3 regions of the Thauera sp. WB-2 genome follow, and region 3 is predicted to be linked to each of the others. Evidence: riboswitches for the same ligand, from Rfam matches in the RefSeq annotation. Region 3 holds a riboswitch; each other region holds the start of a gene.
What was found. A riboswitch is a leader RNA that binds a small molecule or an ion and turns the genes downstream of it on or off. The one in region 3 is predicted to bind cobalamin.

Region 1: it holds a riboswitch for cobalamin, as region 3 does, so the genes downstream of both, LQF09_RS16305 (TonB-dependent receptor) here and LQF09_RS03145 (TonB-dependent receptor domain-containing protein) in region 3, are expected to answer to the same signal.
Region 2: it holds a riboswitch for cobalamin, as region 3 does, so the genes downstream of both, bluB (5,6-dimethylbenzimidazole synthase) here and LQF09_RS03145 (TonB-dependent receptor domain-containing protein) in region 3, are expected to answer to the same signal.

The regions. Positions count from the first base shown of each region.
Region 1 covers NZ_CP088935.1:3,559,900-3,566,856, forward strand. Annotated here, with positions in the region: gene LQF09_RS16295 (metal ABC transporter substrate-binding protein) at 1-408, opposite strand, end outside; gene LQF09_RS16300 (TonB-dependent receptor) at 426-1,694, opposite strand; cobalamin riboswitch at 1,898-2,105, shown strand; gene LQF09_RS16305 (TonB-dependent receptor) at 2,263-4,359, shown strand; gene LQF09_RS16310 (PepSY domain-containing protein) at 4,361-5,773, shown strand; gene LQF09_RS16315 (hypothetical protein) at 5,988-6,404, shown strand; gene petA (ubiquinol-cytochrome c reductase iron-sulfur subunit) at 6,511-6,957, opposite strand, start outside.
Region 2 covers NZ_CP088935.1:3,224,137-3,231,093, reverse strand. Annotated here, with positions in the region: gene rnr (ribonuclease R) at 1-802, shown strand, start outside; gene rlmB (23S rRNA (guanosine(2251)-2'-O)-methyltransferase RlmB) at 795-1,547, shown strand; gene nirD (nitrite reductase small subunit NirD) at 1,555-1,893, opposite strand; gene nirB (nitrite reductase large subunit NirB) at 1,914-4,445, opposite strand; cobalamin riboswitch at 4,896-5,088, shown strand; gene bluB (5,6-dimethylbenzimidazole synthase) at 5,138-5,905, shown strand; gene pqqA (pyrroloquinoline quinone precursor peptide PqqA) at 6,023-6,160, shown strand; gene pqqD (pyrroloquinoline quinone biosynthesis peptide chaperone PqqD) at 6,224-6,523, shown strand; gene pqqE (pyrroloquinoline quinone biosynthesis protein PqqE) at 6,492-6,957, shown strand, end outside.
Region 3 covers NZ_CP088935.1:694,168-701,124, forward strand. Annotated here, with positions in the region: gene cobT (nicotinate-nucleotide--dimethylbenzimidazole phosphoribosyltransferase) at 1-594, opposite strand, end outside; gene cobU (bifunctional adenosylcobinamide kinase/adenosylcobinamide-phosphate guanylyltransferase) at 650-1,198, opposite strand; cobalamin riboswitch at 1,291-1,524, shown strand; gene LQF09_RS03145 (TonB-dependent receptor domain-containing protein) at 1,665-3,494, shown strand; gene LQF09_RS03150 (FecCD family ABC transporter permease) at 3,526-4,512, shown strand; gene LQF09_RS03155 (ABC transporter ATP-binding protein) at 4,509-5,315, shown strand; gene cobA (uroporphyrinogen-III C-methyltransferase) at 5,551-6,399, shown strand; gene LQF09_RS03165 (cobyrinate a,c-diamide synthase) at 6,396-6,957, shown strand, end outside.

The sequences.
Region 1 (6,957 bases), 1.4 Mb from region 3:
CTCGCCATGCACATGGCCGCCCAGCGCCGGGTCGAAGCGGGTCGGGCGCAGGTGAAGCGGCTCGGCGGCAGCGAAATACCCGGGCTGCCCCTTGCGCAGGCGGGGGTTGGCGGCTGCGTCGAGCGCCGCCGGCAACCAGCCCTCCTCGAGTTGGGCGCCGACCGCCAGCACGAGGTCGGCCCGCCGCAAGTGCGCGATCATGCTCGGACGCGCATTGAGCGTGTGCGCATCGCGGTCGGGCGCGACCAGCACCTGCACATCGACACGATCGCCGCCGACCGTGCGCGCGATGACGCCCATCGACGGCGTGGTGGCAACCACGATCAGGCGTGGCGCCTCAGCCAGCGCGGCCGAAGGCGCCAGCGCGATACCGAAGGCCACGGCCACGGCAGCGAGGAAGGCTTTCATCAGGACGCCTCGCCAGCTCAGAAGCGGTGCGCCGGATGGCTACCGAACAACGCGTTGAGCTGGAGCATGAACATCCAGCTGCCGTCCTGCGCCACCGCCGCCTCGCTGCCGTGGGCACGCTGACCGGCGAAGTCCTCGCGGGTGAGCTGAGCACGCACGAAGACCGTTTCGCGCGCGCGCCAGGTGACTTGTGCGCTGTAACGATAGGAGCTGTCCTCTTCGCCGAGTGCGCGCGGATGGAACTTGACGACCTTGTTGTTCAGGCCAAGCGCTTCGGCGCGCACGCCTGCCTCCCAGCGCGGCGCAAAGCCATACACAGCCTCGATGTAGGCGCCGTCCTGCTTCTCGGTGTAGTTCAGCCAGCGCGCACGGTTGCCGCCGCCAGCACCGACATCGCGCTCGACGTAGTAGTACTCGCCGCCGATACGCCAGTTGCCTTCGCCATGCGAGCGGCCGGCGTCGTAGCGGTACATCAGGTCGGCGCCGGCGAACCAGGCATCGCCGTCGATGTAGTGGGTGTGGTCGCCGTGGGCATCGACGCGCACGTTCTGGCGTGACGTACCGCCAGACACCCCCGCCTGCAGCGCATAGCGGTCGCCAAGATCTGGACCGAACTTGGCGAATGCGGTCAGCAGCCGCGGGCCGCTCTTGCGCGCGGACAGGGCGCCGTCGTCGTAGCGGTCCAGGCCTTCGCCGTTGCCCTGCAGCACTTCGACCCCGAGCATCGCGAAGCTGCGCGTGGGCAGCGTGTAGCTGAGCTGTACGCCGCGCTCGAGCAGCCCGTGGTCACCAAACAGGTACTGGTTTACCAAAGGACGCTCGACGAAGGACCAGTCGTGCGGATGGCGGCTGTTGACGTAGCCGATGTCGGACAGGAACTTGCCTGCCTTGACGCGCAGGCCGGCCGGCAGTGCGCGGGTGACGAGGTAGGCCTCCTCGACCTTCACATCCTCGTCGTCGAAACCGATGGTGAGCACGCCGTCGAACAGGTCGGTGCGCGCACGCAGACCGATCTCGGAATGTCCGGCGTTGAAGCCGTTCTCGAGTGCGTGCGAATGGCCGTGGTGGTGGCCATGGTCCTCGTCGCCGTGGGCATGGCCGAACCCTGCCGGCGTACCCTCCTTGCCGGAGTAACGGCGGGCGAAGATCCCGTCGAGCGTGAGCGATGCGTCGAGCTCGACCTCGCCGAGCTTGAGCGAGGACTGTGCCTGCACAGGCAAGGGTGCGGCGGCGAAAAGCGCCAGGGCAAGGGGTGCCAGCGCAGCAGGACGAAGGATGTTGTGCATGTTCAACCTCGGATGGAAGTCAGGGCCGTGAGCCGATGAGGCCGCGATGGTAGGGGCCTGTCTTCGTTTTTGCAAGTATGTTGCAATAAACTGATAGCATCGATGGCGTGCCACCCGGGCGACACCATCGGGATGCACAAGCATGGCAACACCCTGCAGGCTGCACGAGCGCGCAGGTTTGACAGCCCGTCGACCGGCACGCTAACCTGCGCGCCGTTCATGGTTGTCTGCCCTAACCAGCAGACATGAAAAGGGAATCCGGTGCCGCGCCCCGCGCGCTCAACCCGGAGCTGCCCCCGCAACTGTAATCGGCGAGTCCTGCGCCCTCTCTGCCACTGGAATCTTTCCGGGAAGGCTGGCGCAAGGCGATGACCCGTGAGCCAGGAGACCTGCCATGCACATCACCTTCAACAGTTTGGGGCGGGGTGTCCCTGACAAGAGGCATGGCTCACACCATTTCACTTGCTCGTTTTCCTGACGGCTCGAGTGCAGTGCACGGCGCGTCCGTGCGCATGGCGCCGCACGCCTGTCCGTCGGAGATCCGCCCTGCCCGCACCGGACCTCCAACATGGCAAAACGATTCCGCTTTCCCCCCACCCGTCTTGCGGCAGCCATTGCGCTTGTCGTTCATGCGCCGGTCTTCGCGCAGGTGACGCTGTCACCGGTCGAGGTCAGCGCCAACCGCGACGCCCCCAGCCTGTACTTGGACGAACCGAGCACCACCGGTAGCCGCGCGGGCGTCGCCGCGCGCGAACTGCCGGCCACGACAAGCAGCGTGGACAGCACACAGATGCAGGAGCGCGGCGACTTCCAGGTGCGCGAGGCCATCACGCGCGCCACCGGCATCACGGACATCGGCTCAGGCGGCACCGGCGGCCTGTCGTTCTCGGCACGCGGCTACACCGGCACCAACTCGGTCGGCATCGCCGAAGACGGCATACGCATTCAGACCGGGGCAGGCACCCAGAACTATCCTGGCAGCGCCTGGGGCTATGAACGCGTCGAAGTGCTGCACGGCCCGGCATCGGTGGTGTTCGGCAGCGGCACCGTGGGGGCGACCATCAACGCCGTACGCAAGGAGCCCAGCCGCGTTGCTGCGCAGGAGCTCATGGTCGCCGCCGGCAGCGATGGCGTGAAACGGCTCGGCCTTGGTGCCACCGGCGCACTCGGCGAAATCGCCTCCTACCGCGTCGATGCCTACGGGACCCACATCGACGGCTACCGCGACCTCGGCAACTCGCACGGCGGCAAGATCATGAACCGCCTGCGCCTGCAGCCCCGCAGCGACCTGCGCATCGACCTGACCGCAGACCACAGCGTGCAGTACCCCGAGCGCTACTGGGGCACGCCGCATGACAACGGCCGCATCCTGCCCGAGCTCAGGCGCGAGAACTACAACGCCGCAGATGCCGTGATCCGCTATGAGGACACCCGCCTGCGCGCGCGTGCCGACTGGCAGCTCGACGAGCGGATCGCGCTGAGCAACGAGATCTACCGCCTGGAGTCGCAGCGGCGCTGGATGAACATCGAGAACTACAGGCTCAACCTCGCCGCCGACCGGGTGGAGCGCAGCGACTACCTGCATATCCAGCACGAACTGGTACAGACCGGCAACCGGCTCGAGGCAGCACTGAAGCACGGCGCACACCGCGCGGTGGTCGGCTGGGAGGCTGCCCGCGTGGACTTCCGCCACATCAACAACTCACCCTACAGCGGGTCGTCGAACGTCAGCATCCGCGATCCGCAACATGGCAACTGGCTCAGCCCCGACCCGACGCTGGCCAAGTTCGATACCGCATCGACCCTGCACGGCTTCTATGCCGAGGACGCCTGGCAGCTCGGCGAGCGCTGGCTCGTGCTCGCCGGCTTCCGCCACGACCGCGCCCGCGTGGACCGCGACGAACTGGTGGCAGGCACCGACTTCAGCCGCACGCTCAAGGGCAACGCCTGGCGTGTCGGCCTCACCCACTTCCTGAGCCACGACACCAGCCTGTATGCGAACTACGCGACCGGCCATGACCCGGTCACATCGATGATCTCGCTCAACCTGGCCAACGCCGACTTCAAGCTGACCCGCGGCAAGCAGGTCGAAGTTGGCGTCAAGCAAAGGCTGGCCGACGGGCGCGGCGAGTGGACGGCCGCGTTCTACCGCATCGACAAGGACGACATCATCACCCGCGACCCCGACAACTCGGCCCTTTCGATCCAGGGCGGCAGCCAGTACTCGCAAGGCGTTGAGCTGGCTGCTGCGATCACTCCGTGGAAGAGCCTGCGCCTGGAGGGCAACATCACCCGCTTGCAGGCCGAGTTCACCGAGTTCAACGAACGCGTCGGCGGCGTTGCGGTCTCGCGGGCCGGCAAGGTGCCCGCCAACGTACCCACCCTGGTCGCCAACCTTTGGGGCCACTATCGCATCGGCGCGGTACAGACCTCTGTCGGGCTGCGCCACGTCGGCAAGAGCTACGCTAACAATGCCAACTCGCTGGCAATTGGAGCCTATACGGTCGCGGACGCGAGCATCGCCTGGCAGATGGATGCGCGCACCACGCTGCGCCTGCTCGGCCGCAACCTCGCCGACAAGGTGTACGCGACACGCACCTACAACAACCAGTTCATCCTCGGCGAACCGCGGCGCTTCGAGCTGGTCGCCGAGCTGAAGTTCTGACATGACCCAAGGCAGACTTGCGCGCTGGCTGCATCTGGCCCACCGCTGGCTGGGCGTCGGGCTCGGCCTGATGGCGCTGCTCTGGTTCGTCTCCGGCCTGGTCATGCTGTTCGTGGCCCGGCCGCAGCTTGACCAGACAGAGCGCCTGGCCGCGCTGCCTGTGCTCGACCCAGCAGGCGTGCGCGTCACCCCTGCCGCCGCCTGGCAGGCCCTGGGCCTGCCAGGCCAGCCACAGGCGATCCGGCTGAACGCAGCCGACGGCCGCCCGGCCTACCGCATCCTCGCCGGGCAGCACTGGCATGCGGTCGATGCTGCCACGGGGGCGGTGCTGCCGGCGCCCGACGCCGAGGCCGCACGCCGCCTGGTGCAGGCTTTGGCGGACGGGCACGAAGTCGCCCGCGTCGCCGCGGTGGAGGTCGATCAGTGGACCGTCTACCGCCGCTTCGACGCCCTGCGTCCGTTCTGGCGCGTCGAGCTTGGCGACGGACGCCACTTCTATGTGTCCATCCGCTCGGGCGAGATCGCACTCGACACCAGCACCGCCGAACGCGCTTGGAACTGGCTCGGCAGCGTGACGCACTGGATCTATGTCACGCCTTTGCGGCAGAACACCCCGCTGTGGCGCAACGTGGTGCTGTGGGCGAGCTTCCTGGCCCTGGCGCTGACGGCCACCGGCTTCTGGCTTGGCTGGCAGCGCCTGCGCATCAAGCGCCGTTACAGCGGCGGCCGGATGACACCGTACCGCGATCCCTGGAAGCGTTGGCACCTCCTGGCGGGCATGGCAAGCACGCTCATCCTGCTCGGCTGGCTGCTCAGTGGCTGGCTGTCGATGGCACCGTTCGGCCTGGCATCCGGCCCACAGCGGATCGTCGGCAACACGCTACCGGCCATCGCCACGCTGGGCGCACTGCCGCAGCCGGCACCCGACAGCCGCGAACTGGAATGGAGCGGTCTGGGAGGCCATGCGCTGCGTGTCGACCGCCAGGCGCAGGGTTCGCGCATCGTCATCGACGGGCAGTCCGCGCAGGACAGCCTCACGCTGGCCGACATCGACCAGGCGCTACAAGCCATTCCGGGCATCACCATCGCCCGCATCGCATGGCAAGCGGAGGCGGATAGCCGCTACTACGCCCTGCGCCACCACCCGCGCACCTTCCCCGTGGTACGCGTCGAACTCGGGGACGAAGCCGCCACGGTGCTCTACATCTCGCCACGCAGCGGCCACGTTGCACACACCAGCAACCGCCACGACTTCGCCCAGCGCTGGCTGTACCAGGGCCTGCACCGCCTTGACTTCCCCTACCTCGCCGCCCGTCCCCTGCTCCGGGATGCACTGATCATCGTGCTCTCACTGCTGGGCATCGGTTTCTGTCTCACCGGCTGCCGTCTCGCCTGGAGCCGGCTCGTTCGCTGACACAGCGGCCAGCCGTGACACCGGCCGCCCCCCTGGGGGCGCCGGAGCGGCTCTCCTCACCCCTCTCCTGCGCTGCTGCATGTCATCCGCGCGCCTGTTGCGCGCGCCTTTCATGGCGTTCGAGCCATCGCATCCGTCATACAAAAACCTGGTCCATTGATTAGTATTAGCTTATATTAATGAGCGCTTAACCACCCAGCAAAGGAGTTTCACCATGAAGAAGACCCTCGTCGCTCTCACCATTGCGCTTGCTTCCAGTGCTGCCCTCGCCGACAAGCAGCCGGTCACCGTGGTACTCACCGCCCAAAGCACCATGACCCAGGGCATGGCCTTGGTGCTCACCAACCAGATGCAGGAGCAGGGTGCGCAGGTCCATGTGCTGCTCTGCGACCATGCCGGCGACCTGGCGCTCAAGGACGCGGGCGGCGAAGCACTGAAGCCCAACAACGTGACGCCGGCGCAACTGCTCGACGCCGCGCTCAAGAAAGGCGCCACCGCATCGGTGTGCGCGCTCTACCTGCCCAACAGCGGCAAGACCGCGGAAGACCTCAAGGACGGTATCAAGGCGGCCAAGCCTGCAGAGATGGGCGCGGCCCTGCTGGAACCGAACCGCAAGGTAATCGGTTTCTAAAGGCCCTTTCGTACCAGGCGGCCGTGCCAGCGCGCAGCTGGCCCGGCCTTCCACGCCACCACGGCCTGGCTGTTGCCGGCGCTGTCGAGTGGCGTGGTCGCACTGCTCAGGCTGTCGCGTCATCCTCGCCGATCAGCACCAGGCTGGCCGACAACCATTTGTGCGGCGGGATCTCGAGGTTGGTCGGCGCCGGCTGGCTGCGGAAGACCCGCCCGGCGAGGTCGAAGATCGAGCCGTGGCAAGGGCAGAAGAACCCCCCCGGCCAGTCGGCGGCGATGCCGCTCGCCGCGCCCGTCGTGAACTTTTCCGACGGCGAGCAGCCGAGATGGGTGCAGATGCCGATCACCACCAGGTATTCCGGGTTGATCGAGCGATGGCGGTTGGCGGCATAGTCGGGCTGCTGCGCCTCACCTGACGCGGGATCTGCGAGACGGTCCTCGTGGGCCTCGAGGCCCGCAACCATCTCGGGCGTACGTCGCACGATCCACACCGGCTTGCCGCGCCACTCCACGGTCATCATCTCGCCGGGTGCGAGCTTGCCGACGTCGGCCTC
Region 2 (6,957 bases), 1.8 Mb from region 3:
CCTGATGGGTGAGCGCTCCGGCAAGCAGTTCCGTCTCTCGGACCGGGTCAAGGTGCAGCTCGTGCGGGTCGACATGGCGACCAACAAGATCGACTTCCGCCTCATCGAAGGCCCGCTGCCGGTCGAGGTGAAGACGCCTGTCACGCCCGCCGATGTCGTGCCTGTTGCGGTCGGCGGCGAGGCAGGAGAGAGGGTGCGCAAGCCGCGCGCGAAGAAGGGCGAGGCGGCGTCTGCGCCTGCCATCGAGATGTCGGTCGTGGCTGCGGAGACCGTCGAACCCAAGGTCCGCAGCAAGCGTGCCAAGAAACCCGCCACCGAACCAGTTGTCGAGGCCGCGCCCGTGCAGGTCGGCGAAGCGCAACCGGCGGTGACCGATCCGGCTGCGCCAAAGTCGCGTACCACGCGCGCAAAGAAGGTGGCTCCCCGCCCGGAGCCCGAGCAGGTGCCCGAGGCTGCAGCCGTGCCTCCGGCCGCCGAACCCAAGCCCCGCAGCGCGCGTGCGAAGAAGACGGCCGTCACTCCGGTTGTCGAAGCGCCCGTCACTGTGGTGGCGGTCGTCGCGCCCGCGCCCCGCAAGTCACGGGCAAGTAAGGCCGCCGCCGAGCCGGCCGCCGCCCCCGTGGCCGCGCCTGCAAGCCCGGAGCCCGTCGCACCGAAGCCGCGCAAGACGCGCGCGAAGAAGGCGGTCGCCGAACCCGCTGCCGCACCTGCAGCCGAAGCGTTAGAATCCGCGCCCCCGACTGCGGCCCCGGCGCGACGTGCCGCCCGCAAGACCACCACCAAGGGCACCGACCGTGGCTAAAGCACCTGAGAACACCCCCACCAAGCTGATCTACGGCTTCCATGCCGTCTCCGCCAAGCTGCGCCACGCGCCCGATGCGGTGCTCGAGGTCTATCTGTCGGCCGACCGCAAGGATGCGCGTGTGCGCAAGTTCCTTGCCCAGGCCGAGGCCGCCGGCGTGCGCATCAGCCAGGCCGAGGGCGACAAGCTCGACGGCCTGGTCGGCACCCGCCGCCACCAGGGCGTGGTGGCCAAGGTGGACGCCACCCGGCGCGACATCAAGCTCGCCGACGTGCTCGACAGCCTGGACGAGAACGCGCTCATCCTGGTGCTCGACGGTGTGCAGGACCCGCATAACCTCGGCGCCTGCCTGCGCGTGGCCGATGCTGCCGGGGCGCATGCGGTGGTGGCGCCCAAGGATCGCGCGGTGGGGCTGAACGCCACCGCGGTCAAGGTCGCCAGCGGTGCGGCCGACACCGTTCCCTATATCACCGTCACCAACCTCGCGCGTGCCCTGCGCGAGATGCAGGAGGCCGGCGTGTGGGTGGTCGGTGCCGCCGGCGAGGCCGACAAGACGCTCTACGACATCGACCAGAAGGTGCCGGTCGCCTGGGTGCTCGGCGCCGAAGGCGACGGCCTGCGCCGGCTCACCCGCGACACCTGCGACGAGCTCGCGCGCATCCCGATGCATGGCAGCGTCGAGAGCCTGAACGTCTCGGTGGCGAGCGGCATCTGTCTGTTCGAGGCTCGCCGCCAGCGCGGCTGAGGCCGCGTCAGGCGAGCGCGACCCACACCTCGTCGCCGCACACCCTGACGTGGTGCGCGCGCACCGAGTGCTCGGGTGCCTCCAGGCATTCGCCGGTGCGCAGGTCGAAGTGGTTCTTGTACAGCGGCGAGGCGACGACGATGTGTTCGCCGAGGTTGCCGACCAGGCCGCGCGACAGCACGCTCGCGCCCGAGCGTGGGTCGATGTTGTCGATGGCATGGACGCCGGCGTCGCCGATGCGGAAAACGGCGACGTGGCGCTCATCGACGAGCGCGCACACGCCGGTGCCGGGCAGGATGTCGCCGAGCTTGCACACGGCGGTCCAGTTCAGTTCTTCGCTGCTCATGGGGGCTGTCCTCGCGGGGCTCATGCTTCCACCTCGGCGTTCTCGATTGCGGGGCGTTCCTCGGCGCGCGCCGGGCGGATCTGTCCGCGCTCCTCGACGAAGACGATGCGCTGATCGGCACGCGGATCGTTGACGAAGGTGCGGAAGCGCTTGCGCACAGCCGGGTCGGTGATCGCCGTCTTCCATTCGCACTGGTAGGTGTCGACCACGTGCTGCATCTGGCGCTCGAGCTCGTCGCCGATGCCCAGCGAGTCGTCGATCAGTACGGCCTTCAGGTAGTCGAGGCCACCCTCCAGGTTGTCGCGCCAGGTACTGGTGCGCTGCAGGCGGTCGGCCGTGCGCACGTAGAACATCAGGAAGCGGTCGATCAGGCGCACCAGGGCGGCCTTGTCGAGGTCGGAGGCGATCAGCTCGGCATGGCGCGGCTTCATGCCGCCGTTGCCGCACACGTAGAGGTTCCAGCCGCGCTCGGTGGCGATGATGCCGACGTCCTTGCCCTGGGCCTCGGCGCATTCGCGCGTGCAGCCCGAGACGCCGAACTTGATCTTGTGCGGCGCGCGCAGCCCCTTGTAGCGGTTCTCCAGTTCGATCGCCAGCCCCACGGAGTCATCCACGCCGTAGCGGCACCAGGTGCTGCCGACGCAGCTTTTGACCGTGCGCAGCGACTTGCCGTAGGCATGGCCGGACTCGAAGCCGGCGGCGATCAGTTCTTCCCAGATCGCTGGCAACTGCTCGACGCGGGCGCCGAACAGGTCCACCCGCTGGCCACCGGTGATCTTGGTGTACAGGCCGTACTTCTTCGCCACCTGGCCGACTGCGATCAGCCCCTCCGGCGTGACCTCGCCACCGGGCATGCGCGGCACCACCGAATAGGTACCGTCCTTCTGGATGTTGCCGAGGAAGTAGTCGTTGCTGTCCTGCAGGCTGGCAAGCTCGCCCTTGAGCACGAAGTCGTTCCAGCACGAGGCGAAGATCGACGCCGCCGTCGGTTTGCAGATGTCGCAGCCCAGGCCCTGGCCGTGGTGCGCGAGCAGGTCCTCGAAACTCCTGATTTCGCCGACGCGGATCAGGTGGTAGAGCTCCTGGCGCGAGTAGGGGAAGTGCTCGCACAGGTGGTTGTTCACCGACAGGCCGAGGCGGGCCATCTCGGCCTTCATGACCTGGGTGACCAGCGGCACGCAGCCGCCACAGGTGGCGCCGGCCTTGGTGCAGGCCTTGATCTCGCCGATGGTGGTTGCGCCTTCGCCGACCGCCGCGCAGATCTGGCCCTTGCTCACGTTGTTGCAGGAGCAGATCTGCGCGCTGTCGGGCAGGGCGTCGGCGCCGAGACCGGGTTTGGCCTTGCCGTCGCTGGCGGGCAGGATCAGAAACTCGGGGTCGGCCGGCAGCGCGATGCTGTTGAGTGCCATCTGCAGCAAGGTGCCGTACTCGTCGGCGTTGCCGACCAGCACCGCGCCGAGCAGGTGCTTGCCGTCGGCGCTGACGACGATCTTCTTGTAGACCTGCTTGCATTCGTCGGCGTAACGGAAGCTGCGGCAGCCGGGCGTCCTGCCGTGGGCGTCGCCGATGCTGGCCACATCCACGCCCATCAGCTTGAGCTTGGTGCTCATGTCCGCACCGCCGAAGGCGGCCTGGGCGTCACCTGCCAGCTGGCGGGCGGCGATGCGCGCCATCTCGTAGCCCGGGGCCACCAGGCCGAAGGTCTGGTCGCGCCAGGCCGCGCACTCGCCGATGGCGAGGATCGCCGCATCGCTGGTGCGGCAGTGGTCGTCGATCGCGATGCCGCCACGGGCGCCGACGGCCAGTGCGTTCTGGCGCGCGAGCTCGTCGCGCGGACGGATGCCGGCGGAGAACACGATCATGTCGGTCTCCAGGTGGGTACCGTCGGCAAACACCATGCGGTGGCGGGCGCTGCGGCCGTCGGTGATCTCGACCGTGTTGCGCTCGGTGTGTACCTGCACGCCCAGGGCCTCGATCTTGCTGCGCAGGATGCGGCCGCCTTCGTCGTCCACCTGCACCGCCATCAGGCGGGGCGCGAATTCGACGACGTGGGTCTCGAGGCCGAGGTCGCGCAGCGCCTTGGCGCACTCCAGGCCGAGCAGGCCGCCGCCCACCACGACGCCCTTGCGCGAGATCGTGCCGGCCGCCTTCATCGCCTCGAGGTCCTCGATGGTGCGATAGACGAAGCACTGGTCGCGCTCGCTGCCCTTGACCGGCGGCACGAAGGGATAGGACCCCGTGGCCAGCACCAGCTTGTCGTAGGGCAGGGTGACGCCGTCCTGCGTCGTCACCGTGCGTGCGCGGCGGTCGATCGCCGCCGCGCGGCTGCCCAGCCGAAGCGTGAAGCCTGCCTCGGCGAAGAAGCCGGGGGCGACCAGCGAGAGGTCTTCCGCCGTCTTGCCGGCGAAGAATTCGGAGAGGTGCACACGGTCGTAGGCGACCCGCGGTTCCTCGCACAGTACGGTGACTTCCGCACCGGGGATCTGCAGTTGCCGGAGTTCCTCGAGGAACTTGTGGCTGACCATGCCATGGCCAACGAGAACGATCTTCATGCTGGTATCACTCATTCGGCCCCGCGTTGGACCTGGCGATACCTGGGCACGGGGTGAGCCCGGCTCAAGCATGACGGCCTCCGCGGGACGCGGTTCGACATCGGATGGAAATGGCCGGCGACATACGTATTCGTATCCGCCGGCCCCCACCTGCGTTGGCGGAGGCAAGCCCTGTTCGCATCCTTGCGTGCTGGGCTGGTTTGCAATAAGCACGGACCGTGCCATGCACTTCAACGCCTTGAAAACCCCGGATTGACTGGATCTGCCGCGATGGCAGATGCACCGGGCGCACTGTGTTGGTGCGCTTGTCACCAAGCTGGTGCACCGTGCCGGGCGGCGAAGGGGGGGAAGGGAGGAGTGAAGGGGGGGGAAGGGGAGGGGGGCAGGTGTAATACCGCGGCACGAGCCAGCGCACAGGTGTCGCGAGATGGAGGGCATGTGGCTAGAATCTGGCCCTCTCGACTTCGAGGTGCCTGCGCTTTGCGCGGGAGAATCGGGAAGGCGGTGCCAATCCGCCGCGCGCCCAGCGCCGTGAAGGGGATTGTCCGGGCAAGGTTCGCCCAGCCACTGGTCGTCAGGATCGGGAAGGCGTCCGGACGAGATGATCCGCAGCCGGAAGACCGGCCTCGAAGTGTTTCCTGCAGCCGTCTGGTCGGCGGCTGCCCACTGCTCGTCGACAAGGGGACTACTTCATGAGCAGCCAGACCCAGGTGCATTGCGCACCGCCGCAGGACACCCGTTTCCAGACCAACCCTCGGTTCAGCAGCGCCGAGCGCGACGCGGTGTATCGCGCCATCCACACCCGCCGTGACGTACGCGGCGAGTTCCTCCCCGACCCGATCCCGGATGACGTGCTGGCGCACGTGCTCACGGCCGCCCATCACGCGCCCTCGGTCGGCTTCATGCAGCCGTGGGATTTCATCGTCGTGCGCGCGCGCGCGGTGCGCGAGAAGATCCATGCCGATTTCCTCGCCGCCCATGCCGAGGCCGAGCAGATGTTCGAGGAGGGCAAGCGCGCCACCTACCGCAATCTCAAGCTCGAAGGCATCCTCGAGTCGCCGGTCAATATCTGCATCACCTGCGATCGCAGCCGTCACGGCCCGGTGGTGATCGGCCGCACCCACATCGGCGCCATGGACGTCTACAGCGCCGTGTGTGCAGTGCAGAACCTGTGGCTCGCGGCACGGGCCGAGAACCTCGGCGTAGGCTGGGTGAGCATCCTGCACCCGCCGGCGCTGCGTGAGGCACTCGGCATTCCGCCCGAGATCGTGCCCATCGCCTACCTGTGCATCGGCTACGTCCGCGACTTCCATGCCCGCCCCGAACTGGAGGCGGCCGGTTGGCTCAGGCGCGTGCCCTTGCCCGAACTGCTGCATTTCGATGGCTGGCAGGGCAGGGCAGATGCCGCGGGTGAGCGCTTGGTCGAGGCGATTGACCAGGTCGTGCCGGTTCTGCGTTGATCTGCATCAAAACCGGCCCCAGTGGCGGAAGAATCATGATATTCGCCAGTTCGCGCTGGTGATCGCGTCGATGGCGGGGTCGCGATCCTGCGGATCCCGCCGGCTGCTGTCACCGGGATGATGGCCCCTGAGCCGGCAAACAAGCCGGTTCAGCCACCATCATTCAAGAGGAGACACATCATGCAGTGGACCGACCCCGCTTATTGCGACATCCGTCTCGGCTTCGAAGTCACCGCCTACGTCTACGTACGCTGAAAGTCCGGCCGCCCGGCCTGCCTGCGGGCGGCCGGCCGGCGCTTGCCCGGAGCGGATGCCCGCATGAACGACTCAGCCGTCAGCCCGCCTGCCGCGGGCGAGCGCTACGCGCTCAACCCGATGTATCTCTTCCGCTGGGAGCCCACTCAGGACGCCCATGTCCTGCTCTACCCGGAAGGCATCGTCAAGCTCAACCAGACCGCCGGCGACATCATCGAGCGCTGCGACGGCAAACGCACCGTCGCCGAACTCGTCGCCGAGTTGCAGCAGCGCTACCCGGGCGACGAGGAACGCGTTGCCGAGGGCGTCTACACATTCCTGGAGGTGTTCCGTGCCAAAGGATGGATCCGTCGTCAGGCTTGATGGGCAGGGCAAGCCCCTGTGGCTGGTGCTCGAGCTCACCTACCGCTGTCCGCTGAAGTGTCCGTGGTGCAGCAATCCGGTCGATTACGCCCGCGACGAGACCGCCGAGCTGTCCACTGCCGAGTGGAAGCGCGTGCTGCGCGAAGGCCGCGAACTGGGCGCGCTGCAGCTCGGTTTTACCGGTGGCGAGCCCCTGCTGCGCGACGACCTCGAGGAACTGGTCGCCGATGCGCGCGCACTGGGCTACTACACCAACCTGATCACCTCGGGTGTCGGCCTGAGCGAGGCGCGCCTCAGCGCGCTCAAGGCCGCCGGCCTCAACCAGATCCAGCTTTCGCTGCAGTCGAGCGAGCGCGAACTCACCGACACCCTGGTTGGTGCGCGGGCGCACGACCTCAAGGTGAAGGTCGCGCACATGATCAAGGCGCATGGCT
Region 3 (6,957 bases):
GGTGACGTTGTAGAGCTCGGCGTCGTGGTCGGCACCCACCAGGCAATGGGTGATCAGGGACGCCGAGGCGGTGTTGCCGATCCCCATCTCGCCGAAGCCGATGCAGTTGCTGCCGTTGCCGGCGAGTGCATGGGCGATGCCGCGCCCACGCTCGAGGGCGGCGTCGCGCTGCGCCGGCGTCATCGCCGGGCGGTCGATGTAGCTCGCCGTGCCGGGGCCGATCTTGGCGTCGATCAGGCCCGGGCGCTTGCCGAACTCATGATTCACGCCTGCGTCGACCACGCTCAGCCCCAGCCCCATCTGGCGGCTGAAGACGTTGATCGCGGCCCCGCCGGCGAGGAAGTTCTCCACCATCTGCCAGGTCACGTCCTGCGGGTAGGCCGATACCCCGGCGCGTGCCGCGCCATGGTCGCCGGCAAAGACGACGATGTGCGGTTGGTGCAGCTCGGGGGCAGGCGTCTGCTGCACCAGTGCGATCTGTAGCGCGAGCGCCTCGAGCCGCCCGAGCGCGCCCACTGGCTTGGTCTTGCGGTCGATCTTGTGCTGGATGGCAGCGCTGAGCAGGGTGTCGGGCTGGGAGAGCTGGAAGTTCATGATTTACGAATGCCGGGTCGCGGGCCTGCAGGATGCAGACGGAATGAGCGCGAGTTTAGCCGTCCTTGAGCACCAGCGGCAGCCCTGCAGCGACGAACACCACGCGTGGGCACGCTGCCGCAACCGCTTGGTTGAGTCGGCCCGCCTCGTCGCGGAAGAGCCGGCCAAGCGCGGTCTCGGGGACCAGTCCCAGGCCAACTTCGTTGGCGACGAGGATGATGTGCCCCGGCAGGGTCGGCAGCACGGCCAGCAATGCGTCGCGCTCGCGGCGGAAGGCAGGCAAGTCTTCGGCGCTCGCGCCCGGGGGTAGGTGGTGGGCATCGGTGAGCAGGTTGCTCAGCCACAGCGTCAGGCAGTCGACCACCAGGCAGTGCCCGGGGGCGGAGGCTTCGCGCAGCGTGTCCGCGAGCGCAATCGGCGCCTCCACTGTGCGCCAGCCGGCGGGGCGGTCGGCCTGGTGGCGCCGGATGCGCGCAGCCATCTCCGCATCCAGCGCCTCGGCGGTGGCGATCACCGTCACCGCCAGCCCCGACGCCGCCGCCCGGCGCTCGGCCTCGCGGCTCTTGCCGGAGCGGGCGCCACCGAGGATCAGTTCGCATGTCATTGTTCTGGCGGGTCCTTGTGTAGGGAACGTCTGTATCTTATTGCAGTGCACGATACCGCCCCGTACGGTATCATCCGCGCCGACTGCCCCGGAAGGGGCAACGCGTTATCGGTGCCCACGGGCGTTTCTCGCCCAGGGTTAAACGGGAAACAGGTGCGCGGCCCCTCGCAAACGAGGCCGCAATGCCTGTGCTGCCCCCGCAACGGTAAGTGCGCGCAAGGTGGGTCATGCAGCCACTGGGTCCTCGACCCGGGAAGGCGATCCATCCGTCCGGCTCCGCCGGCACAGCGCACGAGCCCGGAGACCGGCCGGAGCGCGAAATGGCGGATGTGCCGCGGGGTGGCGGCGACGGGCGTGGTGGTTTCTCTTTCTGCTCTCTTCGGTTCTACCTGGGTCGTGGTGCGTCCATGTGCTGGATGGCTTGTCGCATGCGGGGACGCATTGCGCAGCTCAGGGAGTCTTTTCGATGAATCTGCGTTATTCCCAACTTGGCCTCTGTATTGGCGGCCTGGCGTCGGCAGTCCTTGCCGTGCCGGTCTACGCTCAGGAGCACATTGCTCCGACGGTTGTCGTTACCGCAACGCGTCAGCCGGTCAAGGCCAACGAACTGCTCGCCGACGTCACCGTGATCGATCGCACCCAGATCGAGCGCGCCGCGGCATCCAACGTCGTCGACCTGCTTGGCCGCCAGCCCGGTGTCCAGTTTGCCCGCAATGGTGGTCCCGGCGCATCGGTCAGCCTCTACCTGCGGGGCACGAAACCGGATCAGACCAAGATTCTGGTCGACGGTGTCCCGTTCAACTCCACTGCCTTGTCGGGTTCGTCGCTGCAGTACCTGTCGCTCAACAACGTAGAGCGTATCGAGATCGTCCGTGGGGCCGCGAGTGCGATCTACGGCGCGGACGCCATTGGCGGAGTGATCAACATCATCACCCGCACGGCTGAGCCCGGGCTGCGCCTGGACGGATATGCCGGTGCTGGCAGTCGGGATACGCGTCAGGGCGATCTGGCAGTGTCGGGTGGGGATGAGCGGTGGCGCTTCCGCCTTCACGTCAACTCGCTGAACACCGATGGCTTTTCGTCCCGCAGGGGCGCCAGCAATCGCGATGCGGATGACGATCGTTACCGCAACGAGGGCTATGGTGGTGCGCTGTCCTTCCATCCTGCCGAGGGGCACGAAGTGGGCGTTTCCTTCCTTGAACAGTCGGGAACGGTGCAATACGACAGTTTTGGCGGTAGCGGCAACTTCGATGACCGTGCGAGCTTCAAGACCTCGGTATTCAACGCATTCGTCCGAAACCGCCTGACCTCGTCGTGGTCCAGTCGCCTGTCGTATGGGCGCACCGACGAGGATCGTGCGGACTACAGCGAGCCCGCGCCCTGGGATCCTTTGGGCATCACCCGGCGGGAGAGCACCAACAAGACCTTGAGTTGGCAGAACGACATCGCGCTGCCGATCGGGACGGGACTTGTCGTGGTCGAACGCTTCGAGCAGGTGGCGCGCCCGCGCGAGACCTTCGCCGAGGGAAATGTGCAGATCGACTCTCTTGGCCTGGGCTGGACTGCCGATCTGGGGCCACATAGCTGGCAGGCAAATGTCCGCCACGACGACCATAGCCGCTACGGGGACAAGCTTACCGGCGGGGTGTCCTACGGCTATCAGCTTGCGCCCGACTTGCGTGCAAGCGCAGGCGTCAGCAAGGCATTCAAGAGTCCGAGCCTTGACCAGCTCTACAACGTCTCCTACGGCAATCCGGACCTGAAACCGGAGAATGCGCTTAATCGCGAACTGGGGCTGACCTGGGCAAGCGGTAACCAGCTGGTTTCCGCGACCTATTTCATCAACACGATCGAGGACATGATCGGCTGGAGCGGCGGCTACGCGAACGTAGACAAGGCCAGGATCCGTGGCCTCACGCTCGCCTATGCGCTCAACGTCGATGGTTGGGACTTCGCAGCCAACGCGGACTTCCTCGATGCAAAGGACCGTACGACCGGGTTCCGGCTGGGGCGGCGTGCCAAGCAGTCGATGAATGTCTCTGCCACGCGAACGATTGGGGCATGGACGCTTGGTGGGGAGTGGGCGCTGGTCGGGTCGCGGTACGACACCAACTTCGAAACCAACCGGCTCGGCGGCTACGGACTCGTTAACCTGACCGCACGCTATGCAATCGATCGCGACTGGTCAGTCGAGGCGCGCGCAGACAATGTGTTCGACAAGCAGTATGAGACGGCGCGTGGCTATGGAACACCGGGTGCTGGCGTGTTCATCGGTGTGCGCTATGCGCCGCGCTGAGTCCTGAAGTCGCGCATTCGGGGGCCCGGCCATGTCATGTCGTCGCCGGCACGTGCTTTCGCTGATCGCGCTTGCAGCGCTGGGCTGCGGCGCATTGTTCGCAGCGCTGGTGGCGGGTGAGATTCCGATGGGGCTTGCAGATGTTGCTGCCGCTTTGAGTGGCGCGCAGCATCTGCAGGCCGCCATCATCCTCGAGCTCCGCCTCCCCCGCGCCGTCGCGGCGTTCGTCAGTGGCGGCCTGCTCGCCACCGCGGGCGCGCTCATGCAGGTGCTGCTGCGCAACCCGCTTGCCGACCCCTACATCCTTGGCATCTCGGGTGGGGCGGCGGTGGGGGCGCTGGGAGCAATCACGCTCGGGGCAGCGGCGTTCTGGATCGATGCGATGGCCTTTGCCGGTGCACTCACGGCGATGCTGGTGGTGTTCGGCCTGGCGCACGGCGACGGCAGCTGGACGCAGACGCGGCTGTTGCTCACCGGCGTCATCGTCGCGGCCGGCTGTGGCGCGGCGGTGTCGATGATGCTGGCGCTGGCATCGGATACGCGGGTGATGCCGATGCTGTTCTGGATGATGGGCGACGCCAGCGCGGCGGCGCGGCCGTGGCCGGCAGTGGTCGTGCTGGTACTGGCGCTGCTGGCGGTGATGCCGTTCGCGCGTGATCTGAACGTGCTCGCGCGTGGCGAGCTTACGGCGCGTGCGCTCGGCGTGCGCGTGCAACGGCTGCGCATCGTGCTCTACGTGCTGGCCTCGCTGCTTACCGCCACCGCGGTCACGCTGGTTGGCTCGGTGGGTTTCGTTGGCCTCATCGTGCCGCACCTGGTGCGGCTCGTCCTCGGCAATGACCAGCGCGTGCTCATCCCCGCGGCGGCGCTGGTGGGCGGCACCCTGCTCACCCTGGCCGACACCGCGGCGCGCACCATGCTGGCGCCGCAGCAACTGCCGGTCGGCGTGCTCACCGCGATGATCGGCGTGCCGGTGTTCCTGTTCCTGCTTTCGCGCAGTCCGCGCAGCAGCACATGAACGCCGCGCGCCGCCTGCCCGTCGATGCCGCACCCTTGCTCGAGGCCGAACGCCTCGCACTGCAGGTGGGAGAGCGCTGGCTGTGCTGCGAGTTCAGCCTGAGCCTGGCCGCGGGCGAGTGCCTGGTGCTGCTCGGGCCCAACGGCGCTGGCAAGACCACGCTGTTGCATACGCTCGCCGGCCTGCGCGAGCCCACGGTGGGGCAGGTACGCCTGGGCGGCCTGCCGTATGCGGCGTGGCCTGCACTCGAGGCCGCGCGCTATCGCGGTCTGCTCGCCCAGCAGCAGCCCGACCCCTTCGCCGCCGGTGTGCTTGAGACCGTGCTGGTGGGGCGCCACCCGCACCTCGGGCGCTGGGGCTGGGAGAGTGCGGAGGATGTTGCGATCGCGCGCCGGACGCTGGCCGAGGTGGGGCTGGCGGGCTTCGAGCAGCGCGCGGTGCATACGCTGTCGGGCGGCGAGCGCCAGCGCGTGGCGATCGCCGCACTGCTGACGCAGGCGCCGCGGCTGTTCCTGCTCGACGAGCCGCTCAACCACCTCGATCTGCACCACCAGATCGCCACACTCGAGCTGTTCCAGCGCCTGGTGCGCGAGCCTGGAACGGGGCGCGGCAGCGTGATGGTGCTGCACGACATCAACCTTGCTGCACGCTATGCCGACCACATCATCCTGCTCGATGGCCGCGGCGGAGTGATTGCCGGTGACCGCGACGCTGTGCTGCGTGCCGACCTGCTTGGCCAGGCTTTTGGTCACCCATTGCGCCGCATCGAGCACGAAGGGCGGGTGGTGTTCCTGCCGGACTGAGGTGCCCCGGCGAGTGAAGCCGTTGAAGCTGATGCAGAGGCCGAGCGCGTCTGCCCGGATGCGCGCCACAGAAGGCGCCTTAGCCTGTGGCCGAGCGTGCATTGCGCGTCGTAAGGACGTACGCTCTCGCCCTCTGGACGCGACCTGGCACGCCGGGCGGCGTCATCGACATGAAGCTGGACGCATTTGACATCGCCGCAGGGGCGAAGGCGGCGGCCGGTATGGAGCAATTGACATGACTATTCCCGATCTTGCCGTTCATCGTCCCGGTCCCCAGCCCGGCTGGGTGTATCTGGTGGGGGCAGGCCCTGGTGATCCGGAGCTGTTCACGCTGCGCGGTGCGCGACTGGTGGCCGGGGCGGATGTCGTCGTGTACGACAACCTCGTTAGCCCAGCCATCGTCGAGCTCGCGCCTGCCGCGGCGGAGCGGATCTACGTCGGCAAGAAGGCCGCCGACCACTCGCTGCCTCAGGACGAGATCAACCAGCTGCTGCTGGAGCTCGCGCAGCAAGGCAAGCGTGTCGTGCGCCTGAAAGGCGGCGACCCCTTCATCTTCGGTCGTGGGGGCGAGGAGATGGAGGTGCTGGTCGATGCGGGCATCCCGGTCGAGGTCATCCCCGGCGTAACCGCGGCGGCGGGTGTCGCGGCGTACGCGGGCATTCCGCTCACTCACCGCGACCACGCCCAGTCCGTCGTGTTCGCAACCGGCTTCCTCAAAGAGGGCAAGGTCGACCTCGACTGGCCGATGCTGGCGCGTCCGCATCAGACTGTGGTGATCTACATGGGCATTTCGCGGTTGGCCGATATCTGTGCGCAGTTCGTCGCCCACGGCCTGCCGCCGGAGACGCCGGCCGGGGTCATTGAGCGCGGTACCACGCACGCCCAGCGCGTGGTGGTGGCCGACCTCGCCACCCTGGCGCAGCGTGTGCTGGAAGAAGGTGTGCGCCCGCCCTCGCTGACGGTGATCGGCAGCGTGGTCGGCCTGTACCCCAAGCTCGCCTGGTTCGAACCCCAGGACCAGCCCAAGTCCTCGCCGCTGCCGCATGCCGGTTGCGCCGTGGTGCACGGCAAGGGCGCAGCGTGAGCGCTGCAGGGGGGCGTGCCTGCCCGGCGCTGCTCGTTGCCGCACCGGCCTCCGGCCAGGGCAAGACCACCATCACCGCGGCGCTTGCGCGCATGCACACCCGGCTCGGACGGCGGGTGCGGGTGTTCAAGTGCGGGCCGGACTTCCTCGACCCGCAGATCCATGCGGTGGCGAGCGGGGCTCCGGTGCATAACATCGACCTCGGCATGTGCGGCGAGGCCGACATTGCTGCGCGCCTGTACGCTGCCGCCGGCGAGGCAGACCTGATCCTGGTCGAAGGCGTGATGGGGCTCTACGATGGCACCCCTTCCGCCGCCGACATTGCACGCCGTTTCGGGATCCCGGTGATGGCCGTGATCGACGCACGCGCGATGGCGCAGACCTTCGGCGCCGTCGCACACGGCCTGGCGCACTATCAGCCGGGACTGCCCTTTGCGGGGGTACTTGCCAACCACGTCGGTAGCGCGCGCCATGCCGACATGCTACGTGCGGCGCTGCCTGCGGGCATGCGCTGGTTCGGCGCAGTCATGCGCGACGCCGAGGCTGCGCTGCCAGAGC